DNA from 4 places in the Arthrobacter sp. C152 genome. Region 3 is predicted to be linked to each of the others. Evidence: riboswitches for the same ligand, from Rfam matches in the RefSeq annotation. Region 3 holds a riboswitch; each other region holds the start of a gene.
What was found. A riboswitch is a leader RNA that binds a small molecule or an ion and turns the genes downstream of it on or off. The one in region 3 is predicted to bind thiamine pyrophosphate.
Positions count from the first base shown of each region.

Region 1: another riboswitch for thiamine pyrophosphate. It lies ahead of ACYSM9_RS05520 (ECF transporter S component); the one in region 3 lies ahead of thiO (glycine oxidase ThiO).
Region 2: another riboswitch for thiamine pyrophosphate. It lies ahead of thiC (phosphomethylpyrimidine synthase ThiC); the one in region 3 lies ahead of thiO (glycine oxidase ThiO).
Region 4: another riboswitch for thiamine pyrophosphate. It lies ahead of thiD (bifunctional hydroxymethylpyrimidine kinase/phosphomethylpyrimidine kinase); the one in region 3 lies ahead of thiO (glycine oxidase ThiO).

Region 1 is NZ_JBTZSU010000005.1:155,941-160,084, forward strand. Features, by position in the region: gene ACYSM9_RS05510 (energy-coupling factor transporter transmembrane component T family protein) at 1-19, opposite strand, end outside; gene ACYSM9_RS05515 (ABC transporter ATP-binding protein) at 16-1,566, opposite strand; gene ACYSM9_RS05520 (ECF transporter S component) at 1,566-2,189, opposite strand; TPP riboswitch at 2,253-2,392, opposite strand; gene ACYSM9_RS05525 (heme-degrading domain-containing protein) at 2,480-3,022, shown strand; gene ACYSM9_RS05530 (DUF4235 domain-containing protein) at 3,105-3,368, shown strand; gene mnhG (monovalent cation/H(+) antiporter subunit G) at 3,372-3,782, opposite strand; gene ACYSM9_RS05540 (monovalent cation/H+ antiporter complex subunit F) at 3,772-4,050, opposite strand; gene ACYSM9_RS05545 (Na+/H+ antiporter subunit E) at 4,047-4,144, opposite strand, start outside.
Region 2 is NZ_JBTZSU010000011.1:16,651-20,794, reverse strand. Features, by position in the region: gene thiC (phosphomethylpyrimidine synthase ThiC) at 1-1,749, opposite strand, end outside; TPP riboswitch at 1,744-1,851, opposite strand; gene ACYSM9_RS10070 (amidohydrolase family protein) at 1,932-3,014, shown strand; gene ACYSM9_RS10065 (VOC family protein) at 3,125-4,000, shown strand; gene ACYSM9_RS10060 (hypothetical protein) at 4,108-4,144, shown strand, end outside.
Region 3 is NZ_JBTZSU010000014.1:62,620-66,763, reverse strand. Features, by position in the region: gene ACYSM9_RS11870 (MFS transporter) at 1-125, shown strand, start outside; gene ACYSM9_RS11865 (RNB domain-containing ribonuclease) at 130-1,596, opposite strand; gene thiE (thiamine phosphate synthase) at 1,636-2,319, opposite strand; TPP riboswitch at 2,347-2,465, shown strand; gene thiO (glycine oxidase ThiO) at 2,458-3,735, shown strand; gene thiS (sulfur carrier protein ThiS) at 3,732-3,968, shown strand; gene ACYSM9_RS11845 (thiazole synthase) at 3,973-4,144, shown strand, end outside.
Region 4 is NZ_JBTZSU010000019.1:7,827-11,970, forward strand. Features, by position in the region: gene thiD (bifunctional hydroxymethylpyrimidine kinase/phosphomethylpyrimidine kinase) at 207-1,724, opposite strand; TPP riboswitch at 1,732-1,829, opposite strand; gene ACYSM9_RS13675 (Rne/Rng family ribonuclease) at 1,960-4,144, opposite strand, start outside.

The DNA.
Region 1 (4,144 bases), on a different contig from region 3:
GGGTGAGTTGCTGCCTCATGGCGCCACCGCTTCCGCCGCGGCCATCCGCAGTTCGGCCCCGCCCAGGGCGGCGGTGAACTCGGCATCGTGCGTCACGGAGACCACCGCGGTGCCGGCGTCCAGTAGTTCGGACAGGAACGATGCCAGCTCCGCCCAGGTGTTGGCGTCCTGGCCGAAGGTGGGCTCGTCCAGCACCAGGACCTGCGGGCTGGCGGCCAGGACGGTGGCTACGGACAGCCGCCGCTTCTCGCCGCCGGACAGGGTGTACGGGTTGGCATCCACCAGGGCGGTCAGCCGGAGCCGCTCCAGCAGCTCGTCGACCCGTTCCCCGCCGTGGCCCAGGTGGCGTGGGCCGAAGCGCAGTTCATCGAGCACCTTGCCCGTCACGAATTGGTGCTCCGGCTCCTGGAACACGGTGCCAACCCGCGAAATCAGCTGTTCGGCCTTCCACTTGTACGGATCGATGCCCGCGCCGCGGCTCAGGTCCAGCGTGGCGGACACCGTCCCTGCCACCGGTTCCAGCAGGCCGGCGAGCGTCAGGGCGAAGGTCGATTTACCGGCACCGTTCGGCCCGGTGATGGCCAGCGCCTCCCCCGCCCGGACCTGGGCCGTGAGGCCTTCCTGGACCGGGACCGGCGGCACCTTCCGGAAGCCGCTGCGGCGCGGACGCTCGCGGGAAACGGCAAGCTGCTCGGCGGCCAGCAGGAGGTTGCCCGCCCCGGCGGCCGGAACTGCCGCACGGCTTCGGGTTGCCGGCACGTAACCGGGCACCCAGACTCCCGCGGCAGCGAGCATGGTCCGGGCCTCTGCAAGGACGCGGTCCGGCGGGCCGTCCAGGAGTACGGCATCCTCAGTGGCGGAGCCGGGCTGCAGGACCACGATCCGGTCCACGACGTCCTTCCACACGGATACCCGGTGTTCCACCACCACCAGCGTGGCCCCGGTCTTGTCGAGGCAGCGGGCGACGGCGTCGCGGACTTCCAGCACTCCGTCCGGGTCCAGGTTGGCGGTGGGTTCGTCCAGCAGGATCAGTCCGGGGCGCATGGCAAGGATGCCGGCCAGCGCGAGGCGCTGCTTCTGCCCGCCGGACAAGGCCGACGTCGGGTGGTCCAGCGGAAGGTGGGCAAGCCCGACGTCGTCCAGCGCCTCGTGTACGCGCGCCCAGATGGCGTCGCGGGGCACCGCGAGGTTCTCGGCGCCGAAGGCGGCGTCGTCACCCAGCCGCGACAGGACCACCTGGGTCTCCGGGTCCTGCTGCATCAGCCCGGCATGGCCGCGCCGGGCGCGCGGGGACTCCCCGTCGACCAGCAGCGAACCCGCCTCGTCGGCATCCCCCGCCTCGCCGTCGTCATTCACATCCCCCAGCACCCCGGCAAGGGCATGCAGGAGCGTGGACTTTCCGGCGCCGGAGGGACCCAGCAGGAGCACGCGCTCCCCCGGGCTGATGTCAAGGTTGAGGGCGTTGACGGCCGGCTTGGACCTGCCGGCATGCCGCCAGCCCCAGCCTCGGGCGGTGATGGCGGCAGGCCTGGCGGGAGCCCCGGCGTCCTGGGAAGCGGCGGGCATCAGGAGAAGACGGGCTCCGTTGCGGCCTTGCGCGAGGCGAAGGAGCTCAGGACCCCGGTGCGGGCCAAGCCGCGGGTCGCGATCCAGGACAGAGCGCCGGCGATGATGGCTCCGGAGACCATGCAGAAGACGATGTAGGCCAGCTTGTCCGCGCCGGAGTAGGCGATGTTCCAGCCCCAGGGCGCGAAGGAGTCGTTCAGGCCGCAGAACAGGCCGGATGCCGCACCGGCCAGCAGGGACACGGGCAGGTTGAACTTGCGGTAGACGAAGATCGCGAAGACGATCTCCGCGCCCAGGCCCTGGACGAAGCCGGAGAACAGGACGGACGTGCCATACTGCGAACCCATGAGGAGTTCACCGGTGGCTGCCACGGTTTCGCAGAACAGCGCGGCTCCGGGCTTGCGGATGATCAGCATCCCCAGGACACCCGGGATCATCCAGCCGCCGGCGATGAGGCCGGTCAGGGGCGGGTAGGCCGCGTTCATCGGCACGGATACCGCGGCCGCGCCCTGGGACCAGGCCCAGAAAATGACGCCGCCGGCGATGGCGACGAGGGCCGCCACCACAATGTCCACGACGCGCCAGGACTTGCTGGTGGTCTTCTTGATTGCTGCTGTGCTCATGTGATCCTCCTGGGTAACAGGAGGGGAAAGCGAGGCAATCCGGCATTGACTGCCGTTGCCAATCACTTCGAGAACTCGACTCCCTTGCGCCGGTACTAACCGGATCAGGTTCGAGGGTCTGCGGCGGTCCGCACTCTCAGCGCCCACCTGCGGTTTCCCGGCCTGGCCGGGATGCCGACGGCGGCGCTCCCCTGTCGTTGTAAATGGTGGTTTTGGTTCAATTCAGGCGTGTATTTCAGCCCTTGCGGGCGTGGTCAAGTTTACACCTGGCGAGGGGTAGATTGTGGGGCATGAGTGCCAATCCGCCGCATGTGACCGAGTTCGATCCGGATTCCCTCGACACGCAGCCCGAAGGGTCCCTGGAGGCGTTGATCGCCCGCGTCGAGGCGGAGGTCCGGGAGCTGCAGTTCCCCGGGTTTTCCCCGGATGACGCCCTGAACCTTGGCCTCCTCCTCGTGGAACTGGGCAAGGAGCGGGACCTTCCCATCGCCATCGACATCACCAAGGGCGAGCAAGTCCTCTTCCATGTCGCACTGCCGGGCGCCACGCCTGACAACGGCCACTGGATCCGGGCCAAGCAGCGCACCGCCGCACGGTACGAGGTGCCGTCGCTCCTGGTGGGCCTGCGGGGCCGGCTGGGCGGCGGCCGGATTGAAGACAACGCCTGGTTCGACCAGTCCCGCTACGCCGCGCACGGGGGTGCCTTCCCCATCTTCGTCACGGGAGTGGGAGCGGTGGCCACCGTCACCGTTTCCGGGCTGCCCCAGGTGCAGGACCACGACCTGGTGGTGGAAGCCCTCCGGGACGTCCTCGGCTCGGCTCTGGACGGATAGGGCGGGCGGGCCTGGCCGGGCCGCCCGGGGTCAGCGGTTAGGCTGGAGGCAGTCCGCTTTCCGCCGTCAAGGAGTACTGGGAATGAACCTTTTCATCAAGCTGCTCGGAACCGGGGTGAGCCTGCTCGCGGGCCTGGCCGGAACCAAGGTGGTCAACACCGTCTGGGAAAAGACCACCGGGCAGAAAGCGCCCACCGGCAAGAACGAGGATGTCCCCACCAGCCTGCGTTCGGCCCTGACCTTCGCGTTGATTTCGGCGTCGGTCAGCGCCATCATCCAGGTCCTGGCCAACCGCGGCACCCAGCGCGCCATCGCACGCTTCGCCAAGAGCCAGGACATCGTCTAGGACCTAGCGCGCACCGCCGTCGCCGGAGCCGTCCCCGCGGGCAGCCTCGGCGGCGGCTTTTTGCACGACGGCCTCGAGTTCGTCCGCGCTGAGCAGTTCCCGGTGCAGGTGCTTGGTGCGGTATCCCGCCCGGCCCACCATGTGCGCGGACACGGGGACCGTGAGGAGCTGGAAGATCCAGGCCACCAGCAGCACCGGCCACACCCACCACGTCCTCAGCTGCAGGCCTATGGCTGCCAGCAGCAGGAACAGGCCCAGGACCTGGGGCTTGGTGGCCGCGTGCATCCGGGTCAGCAGGTCCGGGAAGCGCAGCAGGCCGACGGCGGCCGCGAGGGACATCAGGGCGCCGACCACCATAAAGACGGCCGAGGCCACGTCGATCCAGGCATCGGGGCCGGAGAAGTCAGGATTCATTGGGGTCAACCCTCCGGTCGGCAACGAAGCGGGCCACTGTCACGGACCCGATGAAGCCGATGATGGAGATGGCCACCACCAGCATGAGGTTGTTCAGGTGGCGGTTCACTGCCATGTCGATGCACAGGGCGGCGCCCAGGATGGCGAGCAGCACGTCGGCCGCGAGTACCCGGTCCAGCAGCGAGGGGCCGCGCGCGATCCTGATGATCGCCCCCGCGGCGGCCAGGGAAAGGATGACGGCTGTCACGGCCAGGACTGCCTGCATCATGCGGCTGCCTCCGTTCGTACGGCTTCGAGTTCCTCGCGGGAGCCCATGATGCGGATCAGGCCGGCCTCGATGGACCGCACCTCGTTCCGCAGGC
Region 2 (4,144 bases), on a different contig from region 3:
CTTCTCCCGCATTCCGGATGCCATTTCCGCCAGCGCCGCCTGCGAATCGGCCGACCCGTATTCGTCCCGGATGTCCTGGCTGATCCGCATCGAGCAGAACTTCGGCCCGCACATGGAGCAGAAGTGGGCCGTTTTGGCCGGTTCGGCCGGAAGGGTTTCGTCGTGGAACGCCTCGGCCGTCTCGGGGTCCAGGGACAGCGCGAACTGGTCCCGCCAGCGGAACTCGAAGCGGGCCTTGGACAGGGCGTCGTCCCGTTCGTGCGCGCCCGGGTGCCCCTTGGCGAGGTCCGCGGCGTGGGCCGCGATCTTGTAGGTGATCACGCCCGTCTTCACGTCGTCCTTGTTGGGCAGGCCCAGGTGTTCCTTCGGGGTGACGTAGCAGAGCATCGCGGTGCCGTACCGGGCGATTTCCGTGGCGCCGATGGCCGAGGTGATGTGGTCATAGCCGGGGGCGACGTCGGTCACCAGGGGGCCCAGGGTGTAGAACGGGGCGCCCTTGCAGAGTTCCTGCTGGCGCTCCACGTTTTCGCGGACCAGGTGGAACGGCACGTGGCCGGGGCCTTCCACCATCACCTGGACGTCGTATTCCCAGGCGCGCTGGGTGAGCTCTGCCAGGGTGTCCAGCTCGGCGAACTGGGCGGCGTCGTTGGCGTCCGCGGTGGCACCGGGGCGCAGGCCGTCGCCCAGGGAGAACGCGACGTCGTACTTGGCGAAGATTTCGCAGAGCTCGTCGAAGTGGGTGTAGAGGAAGTTCTCCTGGTGGTGTGCAAGGCACCAGCCGGCCATGATGGACCCGCCGCGCGAGACGATGCCCGTGACCCGGTTGGCGGTCAGCGGCACATAACGCAGCAGCACGCCGGCGTGGATGGTCATGTAGTCCACGCCCTGCTCGCACTGTTCAATCACGGTGTCGCGGAAGATCTCCCAGGTCAGGGCGTTCGCTTCGCCGTTGACTTTTTCCAGGGCCTGGTAGATGGGAACGGTGCCGATCGGCACGGGGGAGTTGCGGATGATCCACTCCCTGGTGGTGTGGATGTCGTCGCCGGTGGACAGGTCCATGACCGTGTCGGCGCCCCACTGGGTGGCCCACTGCAGCTTGTCCACCTCTTCGGCGATGGAGCTGGTGACCGCAGAGTTGCCGATGTTGGCGTTGATCTTCACCAGGAAGGCCTTGCCGATGATCATCGGCTCGGATTCGGGGTGGTTGATGTTGCTGGGGATGATCGCCCGGCCGGCGGCCAGCTCGCTGCGGACCAGTTCGACGTCGCAGTTCTCCCGAAGCGCCACGAACCGCATTTCCGGCGTGATGATCCCCTGCCGGGCATAGTGCATTTGGGTCACCGTGCGGCCTTCGACGGCGCGGCGGGGCACCGGCTGCGCGCCCTTCCACTCTGCCGAGGCGGCGCCGCGGCGCAGCGCCGAGCGGCCGTCGTCGAGCAGGTTCCGCTCCCGGCCGCTGTACGCTTCGGTGTCCCCGCGCTCTGCGATCCACTGCTCCCGGAAGGGCTGCAGGCCGCGTACCGGGTCGCTGCCCGGGCCCGCAGTCCGGTACGTCCGGAAGGGAGGGTTGGGCTGGCCGTTCGGCGAATCCTGCAGCGCAATCTCGGTCACCGGGACCCGGATCCCGGACCCGGCGTCTTCGATGTACGCCAGCGAATGCGACTTCAGGGACTGGGTCACCTGCGGTGCTTCCGCGGACTCCCCGGCCGGGATCCGGGCAGGGTTCAACTGGGTGTTTTGTGTACTCAAGGAATACTCACTTCCTTCGCCGGCATTACCCGGACAGGTTCAACGGTCGCAGGCTGCGTCAGCCCGATCTCAGCCCCTGCAGGGGCACCCGTGTGGTCAGGAACGAAGCTACCACACGCCCCGCAGCGAGCCCCGTAACATTCCCCGGTGCTAGCCTGTGCGGGCAGCGAAAGGAAGTACCGATGCCAGAAGTCATCGAGTTCAGCGGCCCCATCCTGACCGGCCCGGAGAGCGTGGAGCACGGGCTCTGGTCGGTCGATGGCCGGCTCACGTTCAGCCGCCCTGCATCACCGCCTGGCCGGATCCTCGACGGGTGGGTGCTGCCGGGGTTCGCGGATGCCCACTGCCATATTGGCCTCGGCCCCGGCGGGCCCGTCGACTCCGCCACCGCTGAAGAGCAGGCCAGGGCAGACCTCAACGCCGGAACACTCCTGGTCCGGGACGCGGGCTCGCCCGCGGACACCCGCTGGATGCAGGGCGGCCGGGACTTCCCCGTCCTCATCCGTGCCGGCCGGCATATTGCGCGGACGCGGCGCTACCTGCGGGGGTTCGCGGAGGAAGTCGAGCCGGACGGCCTCGTCGAGGCCGTCCGCAAGCAGGCGCGCGACGGCGACGGCTGGGTCAAACTGGTGGGGGACTGGATCGACAGGGGCATCGGTGACCTGGCGCCGTCCTTTCCCGCCGCCGTCGTACGCGATGCCGTCCAGGCCGCCCATGACGAAGGCGCCCGGGTAACGGCCCACTGCTTCGCCGAAGACACCCTCGACCAGATGCTCGACGCCGGCATCGACTGCATCGAGCATGCCACCGGGCTCCTGCCCCGGCACCTGCCGCGCTTCGCGGAGCAGGGTGTGCCGATCGTGCCCACCCTGGTCAACATTGCAACATTCCCCCACATCGCCGCGCAGGCGGAGCCGAAGTTTCCCCGCTACGCCGCCCACATGCGGGCGCTCTGGGAACGCCGGGCCGAACGGGTAGCGGAGGCCTATGAAGCCGGCGTGCGGATCTTCGCCGGCACGGACGCCGGCAGCGTCATCCGCCACGGCCGGATTGCGGACGAAATCCTGGCCCTGCACGCCGCCGGCCTCCCCATGGCCGCCGCCCTGGACGCGGCCTGCTGGTCAGCCCGTACGTGGCTGGGAGGGGACAATCTCGCCGAAGGTGCCCGGGCCGACGTCGTGGTGTGCGCCGAGGACCCGCGGGCAGTGCCAGAGACGGTCAGGGCGCTTGCGCACGTCGTGCTCGGCGGCCGGCTCATCCGGTGAGCCGAAGCCGCCGGAGATTCCCTGCCCGGCACTTGGAATAAATTGAAGCTTCAAGTAATTTTAATGGGTGGACACCTCATCCGGAGGGCCCGCACCACAGGGAGCATTCAATGACTGCAGAAGCCACCACCCAGGACCTCCTACCCGCCGACCTCGCCATGGGCACCGTCATGCTCAAGGTGGGCGACATGAAGGTCATGACCGACTACTACCAGCGCGCCCTCGGCCTTGACGTCGTGGCGGAACAGGACGGGGGACTGTACCTGGGCCGGCTCCGGAAGCCGCTGGTGCACCTCGCGCCGGCCCCGGGCCTGAACCTCCCCGGCAGGGGCGAGGCGGGCCTCTTCCACACCGCGCTGCTCTTCGAGGACCAGGCGTCCCTGGCGGCCACCATTGCCACCGCCGCGCAGTACGAGCCGCGGGCCTTCACCGGCAGCGCCGACCACCTCGTCAGCGAGGCCTTCTACTTCACCGACCCCGAAGGCAACGGCATCGAGCTCTACTGGGACCGGCCCCGCAGCAACTGGTCATGGAACGGGACCGACGTCGTCATGGACAGCCTGGCCCTGCCGCCGCAGCGGTACCTCGAACAGCACCTCACCGAGGAATCACTTGAAAGCCAGCGCGCCACGGCCGCCGGCGTCGGGCACGTGCACCTGCAGGTGGGCGACGTGCAGACCGCGCGCGATTTCTACGTCGGAACACTCGGCTTCGAAAAAACCGCCGGCTGGCACGGCCAGGCGTTGTTCGTCTCCGCCGGGCGCTACCACCACCACATGGCCATGAACGTCTGGAACAGCCGCGGCGCCGGTCCCCGCAAGGACACGCTTGGCCTGGGCGAGGTGCTCATCGAAGTTCCCGCCGGTGACGACGTCGGGGCGCTGGCTGACCGGCTCAAGGTCGCCGGAGTGCCAGCCCACCACACCGGCGCCGAACTCCGCTTTGAGGATCCGTGGCGCAACAAGCTCCGCGTGGCCATCCGGTAGGGCCATGCGTGCGTGGCCCTGCCCGCAGCTACTAGGCTGATGCCGTACACCCGGGCGGCCAGCGGCGCCCGGAATGCAGCTTTGCCGACGGAAGAAGGGCACATCCCATGGGCTTCACTGAGATCTTTGTCGCCACCCATGACG
Region 3 (4,144 bases):
CGGGAGTGATCGCGGACGCCTTCGGCATCCCTGCCGCCACCGCCGCCGTCGCTGTCCTCACCGCCGCTTCCGGCGTGGTCGTTGCGGTGCGCATGCGCCGCACCGACCACCACGGCGTGCGCTGAGACCCTAGGGAACGAGTTCGAAATGGACCTGCCGGGCAGCGATGTCCGAGGCAAGCAGCCGGACCCTGACCTTGGTGCCGGATTCGAGTTCACCCGCGCAACGGGCGGTCACTGCGGGCTCGGCCACCTGGATGATGCCCGAGTTGCCGTTCCCGTTCTTGCCGTTGCCGTTTCCGTTCTGCGGCTTGGAACCGGAGATCACGATCGCGTCGAACTCCTGCCCGATGTGGTTCACCAGGAGCGCAGCCTCCACCGTGTCCAGGGCCATGCGCTCCATCCGGGACGCCAGCTGGTCCGACCCGGCCATGATCCCCGGCAGCAGCGGAAGGGCTTCGCGGGCCCAGGAGGGCACGTCCCCGCCGTTACTCAACGCCTCGCAGATCACCAGCACGAAGCGGTCCACCAGGCGGCGCAGGGGAGCGGTGGTGTGGGCGTACGCGGCACCGATGGCTGACTGGACGGCGTCTTCGGGCACGTCCCCGTCAAAGGCCGTGTAGGAGGCGCCCCGGAACAGCATGCCGGCCGAATGCATGATGGCCAGCTGGCGCGGGTCCCTGGGGTCCAGGGACCGCAGATATTCGCCGTAGCTCATTTCCCCGTCCCACGGCCTGCCCAGCACCTCGGTCTGCAGCCGGAAATGCCGCAGGGAGCGTTCGTCCGGCGCGGGCATGGTGCGCAGGATGCCCACCTTGCCGGCGAGCATCATCTGCGCGGCCGCCATGCCCGTCATCAGCGAAATCTGCGCATTCCAGTCCTCGATGGGAAGCTGCGGGACGGCGTCGATCCGGAAGCCGCCGTCGGGCAGCTGGACAATCTCCTGCTCCGGCATGTTCAGGCTGGCGCCGTTGCGTGCCCGCTCCAGCTGCACCCGCTTCAGGCCCACCTCGCGGAGCAACTCCAGCACGGGGTGGGCGCTGCCGGCGTCCAGGGCCGCCTGGGCACCCTTGTAACTGAGCTTGTCACGGCTGCGGACCCGGGCACGCCGGACGCCGACCGAGGAAACTTCGGCGTCGCCGTCGAGCACGAAATGCCACACGAAAGCAGAGCAGTCCTGGCCCGGCAGCAGGCTGCCGGCGCCCTCACTGATGACCTCCGGATGGAGCGGGATGCGGCCGTCCGGCGCGTAGAAGGTCTGGCCGCGGCGCCGCGTCTCGGCATCCAGCGGACCTCCCGGGGCCACAAAGGCCGGCACGTCGGCTATCGCGTACAACACGCGGTAGCCCGCGCCCTCCTGCTCGATGAAGACCGCCTGGTCCAAGTCCGTGGAGGAGGCGGGGTCGATGGTGACGAACCCTACGCCGGTCAGGTCGTAGGCCGGCAGCTCGAGCGAGGCGACGGCCGCTTCGGCGTCCTCTACGGCTTCCGCGGGGTAGGGGCCGGGCAGCTCCAGTTCCGTCCGCAGCGCACCCAACGCCGCCTCAAGGGCATTCTTGTGGTCGTGGACGTTGGGGGCCAGCCGATGGTGTGACACAAAACTCAGCGTATCCCCAAGTGCGCCGATAGCGCAGGCTCAGGACCCGGCGGCGTCCAACGCGTCGAGCAGGGAGGAGGCGGCCGCGGCGGGATCTGCGGCCTCCGTGATGGCGCGCACCACCACGATCCTGCGCGCACCCGCTTCAGCCACCTCGTGCACGTTGCCGTGGTCGACGCCGCCGATGGCAAACCAGGGCACGGCGTCCCCGGCCTGCCGGGATGCTTCGGCCGCGTACTTCACGAGTTCAGGGCCGACGGCGGTCCTGCCGGGTTTGGTGGGCGTGGCCCAGACGGGGCCTACGCAGAAGTAATCCAGGCCGGAGGGACCCGCTGCGGCGTCGAGCGCGGCGTCCACCTGGGCGGGGGTGTGGCTGGAGAGGCCGATGGCCGCATTGCCGTTGACCAGGGTGCGCGCCGCCGCCAGCGGCAGGTCCTTTTGGCCGATGTGGAACACCGGAGCCCCGGACAAGACCGCGATGTCCGCCCGGTCGTTGACGGCCCACAGCCGGCCATGGCGCACCGCTGCCTCCTTCAGCACCGCCAGGAGGTCCAGTTCCTCCGCCGCCTCGATGCCCTTGTCGCGCAGCTGGATGATGTCAACGCCGCCCGCGAAGGCGGCATCGACGAATTCCGCGAAGTCGCCGCGGTCCCGGCGCGCGTCCGTGCAGAGGTACAGGCGGGCGGCGTCCAGGGCGGGAATTAATGAGGGGGACTGATTCATGCCTGCAAGCCTAGTTCCTCTAAACTGGGCAGGTACTGCGGGAGCCCGCGGCAGCTGTCACAAAGCGCCGGGCTGAGAGGGCGTCAGAGCCGACCGCTTGACCTGATCCGGTTAATGCCGGCGTAGGGAAGGAAACATGTGAGCAGCCCCCTCAACATTTCGCCCGGGCCCGCGGATCCCCCCATCCAGGCCGACGTCGCCGTCATCGGCGGGGGAGTGGTGGGGCACGGCATCGCCTGGGAGGTACAGCGTTCCGGACGTTCGGTCGTGCTGGTCGATGACGCCCCGGGAACCGGTGCCAGCTGGGCCGCGGCAGGCATGCTGGCCCCGGTCAGCGAACTGCATTACCAGGAGGAAGACCTCCTGGAACTCATGCTCGAATCGTCATCGCTGTGGCCCGGCTTTGCCGCCGGCGTCGCCGCGGCTTCGGGTTCCGATTCCGGATACCAGACGACGCCGACCCTCGCCGTGGGTGCCGACGCCGCCGACCGCGCGGCCTTCATGGACCTCCGCGCCGTGCAGCAGGCCAACGGGCTGGCGGTGGAGCCCCTCACGGTCCGGGAGGCCCGCCGCCGCGAGCCCCTGCTGAGCCCCGGGATCGCCTGCGCGCTGGACACCCCCGCCGACCACCAGGTGGATCCGCGGCGGCTGGTCGCGTCCCTGCGCCGGGCGCTCGCCGCCGCTGCCCTGGCAACACCGGACGTGGCCGCGGCCGGGGCCGTGGACGGGTTTGCCGTGCCGGACCGGGCAACCGGGCTCCGGTGGGAAGGCGGTGCCGTCGCCGGAGTCCACCTCGCCGGGGGTGGCAGCATCCGGGCGGCGGAAACCGTGGTGGCCAACGGGCTGCAGGCAGGGGCACTGGAGAGCCTGCCCGCGGGGCTTGAGCTGCCCCTGCGTCCCGTGCACGGCGACATCCTCCGCCTTGCCGTGCCGCGGCACCTCCGGCCGCTGGTGACCGCCACCGTCCGGGGGCTGGTCCACGGAATTCCGGTGTACATCGTCCCCCGCCAGGACGGAACCGTGGTCATCGGTGCCACCCAGCGGGAGGACGCGCTCTCCGGCGGCCTAAGCGCCGGCGGCGTCTACCAGCTTCTGCGGGACGCCCAGGCCCTGGTGCCGGCCGTCGCCGAACTGGAGCTGCTGGAATGCACCGCCCGCGCGCGTCCCGGCACCCCCGACAACGCCCCGCTGCTGGGCCGGGTTCCGCAGCCCGCCGGCGCCGGCCCGGGCCATGTTCCGGGCCTTGTCATCGCCACCGGATTCTTCCGCCACGGCGTCCTGCTCACCCCCGCGGCGGCAGCCATCTGCAGGGACCTGATGGACGGCACGGCCGATCCCCGCTGGGAGCCCTTCGTCCCGGACCGGTTCTCCCGGCCCCTGACAGCCGCCGGCACGCACACCAAGGAGACTGCATGAACATCACCCTCAACGGAAACCCCCACACGGTGGCTGATGGCGCGTCCATCACCATGCTCGTCAGCCAGGTCACCGGCCGCCCACTCGCCGCCAACGGCCAGGCGACGGACGGCAGGAAGCTCGGCGTCGCCGTCGCGCACAACGCCCAGGTGGTGCCGCGCAGCCAATGGTTCGCCACGGCGCTCGCCGACGGTGACGAGATCGAACTAGTCACGGCAGTACAGGGAGGCTGACACCATGACCGAAACCAGCACCATCAATCCCGCCGGCCAGGCCGGCAACGGCGACGCCCTGGTGATCGACGGCGTCGAACTGGGATCCCGGCTGATCATGGGCACCGGTGGCGCGCCCAGCCTGGACGGCCTCGGCGCCGCCCTCCTGGCATCCGGCACGGCGCTGACCACGGTGG
Region 4 (4,144 bases), on a different contig from region 3:
TAAGCCTGGTTTCTCGCTGTGCCTCAACGCCGTGGGGTTAGAAACCCAAGTGTTGGCGTAAGCACCGAAGATCAAGAATACGCTAGTTTCATCTCCGGCCGCAAATGAGGCTGGTTCCGGCGGGTGGGTTGTGATAGTAACCACAGGCCCACGGCCGCGCCGTCACCGTGCCGTTCCATGATACCGGCGCAGTTGCCGGCGGAACGTCAGGAATGCAGCCGCGGCGCGTCGAAGAAATCGACTTCGAGCTGGCAGGACTGCCGGAAGGCCGTCACCATGGCGTCCCGTTCGTTGTCAGGGGCGTTCCGCCCGGCCGCGTCCACAATCGAGATGGCCTGGCGGGTGGCCTCGGCGAAGGCTTCGTCGGCGTAGGTGCGCAGCCAGTCCGCATACGGGTGGCCGTGGGGCTCCCCCGCCGCCAGGAACTGGGCGTGCAGCTTTTCGCCCACTTCGGCGTAGAGCCAGAAGCAGGGCAGGACCGCGGCGGCCAGCACCGCGTAACTGCCCGACGCCGATGCCGCGGTCAGGTGGTCAACGTAGGACTTGGTCACGGGGCCCAGGCCGCGCTGCGCCGGGCGGGTGCTCAGCCACGACCGGTGCAGCTCCGATTCCACCTCGAGGCACTGCCGGGCAGACCCGGCCCAGAACAGCTGTTCCGCCTCCGACGGGGCCAGCGCACTGGCCCTCGCCAGGACCCGGGAGTAGCCGTTGAGGTAGATCGCGTCCTGGGCGAGGTAGTAGGCAAACTCTTTCTCGGGAAGGTGGCCGCCGGCCAGGCCCCGGATGAAGTCCAGCTCATGGATTTCGGCCAGGTACGGCTCGGATTCGGACCACAGCCGTGCCGCGAAGCCGCCCTCCGGCAGGGAAGGCCGGACGTGGTGGAAATGGTGGACGGGCCCGTTCCCCTGCCCCACCTCCAGCTGTCCGGAGTTTTCCAGGGCTCCGGCCAGCCACGGCTTGACCGTACGCAGGGATGCTTCCCAGTTGCCCACGCGCGCCTGCACGGTGGCCATCGCGGAGGACAGCGAGCAGCCCGTCCCGTGGCTGTTGCGGGTGGGCACCCGCTCTCCAGGCACCTCCACCACTTCGCTGGAGAGCTGGCCGGAGGTGTTCACCAGCGCATCCGGGCAGGCGGATCCGCCCAGGTGCCCGCCTTTCACCAGGATGGTGGCACCGGTGGCGTCGGCCAGCCGCCGCCCTTGCTCCAGTGCCGCCGCCCACGTTTGCGCCTGCTCTTCGCCCACCAGCATGGCAAGCTCGGGCAGGTTGGGGGTGATGAGGTGGGCCAGGGGCAGCAGGTCACGGAGCGCGGCTTCCGCGGATTCCTTCAGCAGCCGGTCGCCGCTGGTGGCCACCATCACCGGGTCCAGGACCACGACGGCGGGACGCACCGCGGCAAGCCAGTCACGGACGATGCCGATGACGGCGTCGTCGCCCAGCATGCCGATCTTAACCGCGTCGATGCAGATGTCGTCGCTGACCGCCTCGAGTTGCTGGGCCAGGAAGGCGGCAGGGGGAACGTGGACCGCCTGGACGCCGCGGGTGTTCTGCGCTGTCAGGGCGGTGATGGCTGCCATGCCATACCCGCCGTGCGCGGCGATGCTCTTAAGGTCGGCTTGGATGCCGGCGCCACCGGAGGGGTCGGATCCTGCGATGGACAGGACCCGTGGGATCGCGCGCCCCGCTGGCTTCACGGCGCTTCCGGACGCAGCTGGCAGGGGCATGGAAAGGGTCGAAGACAACGGACATCCCTTCGCCGGTACTAGCCGGACAGGTTCAACGGGTGTGGATCTCAGCCGGCCCTGTGCGCGGCACCCCGTGTCGGTTTCCAGACTAGCTGTTATGGCCGGCCCGCAATAGGTGACTGCCGCGGATGCAGGAAGTCCCCGCCCGTGGGCCGTTCCCCTGGCGTGAGGGAAACGGCCCGCGGCGCGGGGACTTCCGGTGATGCGTTGGCGCCTAGAGCTCCGACGCGGGCACTCCGACACCGAGGATAATCGGTTCCTCGGCGGGCTTGCCAGCAGCGGCTGACTGGGCTTTCGCCGTTTCCGGAGCCTTGGCCTCGTGCGAGTGCCCGGCGGCGGACCCCGGCGCGCTCTCGTGGTGCTGGACGGTGGTCTCGTTGGCAGCGCCCTGGGCGCGGCTGGCACCCCGGTGGCGCCGCGGCCGGCGCTGGCGGGACTGGTCCGGGGCAGCCGCTGCCGTTTCCGGGCCGGCCGCCGCAGGATTGGCCTCCGGCGCAGCCTCGGCGGGCGCGGTTTCCACCGCGGGAGCAGGCTGCGCGGTTTCCACGGCAGGAGCGGGCTGTCCCAGGTGCGCGAAAGCTTCCGCGAGCCGGTCCAGGGTGAGCGCGGGCTGGGCCTGCTGCTCCCCTGCGTGGTCCACGAACGGCAACGGCACTGTTTCGCCGCCGAAGGTGAGGACGGCAGCCGGCCGGGTGCCGGCGTCGTGCTTCTCCGGCTCTGCCGGGGACTCCTGCTGCACCAGCGGCTGGGCCGGCGCCGCCTGCCGGGCGGCCGCAACCTCGTCATCGTGCAGGTGCGCCGCGTGGGCGGCAGCGGCGATGTTGGCCAGGGCGAGCCTGGTGGCCTCCGCCTTCGCGTGCCGCTCGGCGTCGGCCGGGTCCGGATGGACGGTGTGCACATGCACGGGCGCCGCCGGGGCAGCTTCCGGCTGCTGGCCGCCGCGCCCGCGCCGCCGCTTGCGCTCGGAACGTCCGGCGGGCTGGCCGTTGTCGGTCCGGTGCCCCTCGTTCCGGGATGCTTCCGGCCTGGATTCGGGCCGGTTGTCCGAACGCTGTACGTGGTGCTCCGCCGCGACAATGTTGGCACGGCGGTGCTCCACGGGGTCGTCGTGGGTGACCACGCCGCGGCCGGCGCAGGCCTCGCACTGCTCGCCGAAGACTTCGAGCAGGCCGGTGCCCATGCGCTTGCGGGTCATCTGGACCAGGCCCAGCGAGGTGACCTCGGCCACCTGGTGCTTGGTGCGGTCCCGGCCCAGGCACTCCACCAGGCGGCGCAGTACAAGGTCGCGGTTGGATTCCAGGACCATGTCGATGAAGTCGATGACGATGATGCCGCCGATGTCCCTCAGGCGGAGCTGGCGCACCACTTCCTCGGCAGCCTCGAGGTTGTTCTTCGTGACTGTTTCTTCGAGGTTGCCGCCGCTGCCGGTGAACTTGCCGGTGTTGACGTCCACCACGGTCATGGCTTCGGTCCGGTCGATCACCAGGGAGCCGCCGGAGGGCAGGAAGACCTTGCGCTCCAGGGCCTTGTGGATCTGCTCGTCAATGCGCCAGGCCGAGAAGATGTCCTGGTCCTTGGTCCACTTTTCCAGGCGGCCCACCAGGTCCGGCGCCACATAGGTGACGTAGGCCTCGATGGTGTCCCACGCTTCTTCGCCGGACACGATCAGCTTCGAGAAGTCCTCGTTGAAGACATCCCGGACCACCTTGATGGTGAGGTCCGGTTCGCCGTACAGCAGTTCCGGCGCCAGGATCTTCGTGGACGTGGACTGGCTTTCAATCCCCTCCCACTGGGCACGGAGGCGGTTGATGTCGTGGGTCAGCTCCTCCTCGGAAGCGCCTTCGGCAGCGGTGCGGACAATGACGCCTGCCTGCTCCGGGAGCCGGTCCTTGAGGATGCGCTTGAGCCGGTTGCGCTCGACGTCGGGCAGCTTGCGGGAGATGCCGGTCATGGAACCACCCGGCACGTAGACCAAGTACCGGCCCGGAAGGGAGATCTGGCTGGTGAGGCGGGCGCCCTTGTGGCCCACGGGGTCCTTGGTCACCTGGACCAGGACGGTGTCGCCGGACTTCAGGGCGTTTTCGATGCGGCGCTGCTTGCCTTCGAGGTTGACGGCCTCCCAGTTCACCTCACCGGCGTAGAGCACGGCGTTGCGGCCGCGCCCGATGTCGACGAACGCAGCCTCCATGGAGGGCAGCACGTTCTGCACCTTGCCCAGGTACACGTTGCCGATCAGGGAGTCCTGCTGGGTCTTGGAGACGAAGTGCTCGGCCAGGACGCCGTCCTCGAGGACGGCGATCTGGATCCTGTCGTCGCGCTGCCGGACGATCATCTGCCGGTCGACGGACTCCCGGCGCGCCAGGAACTCCGCTTCGGTAATCACGGTGCGGCGGCGGCCG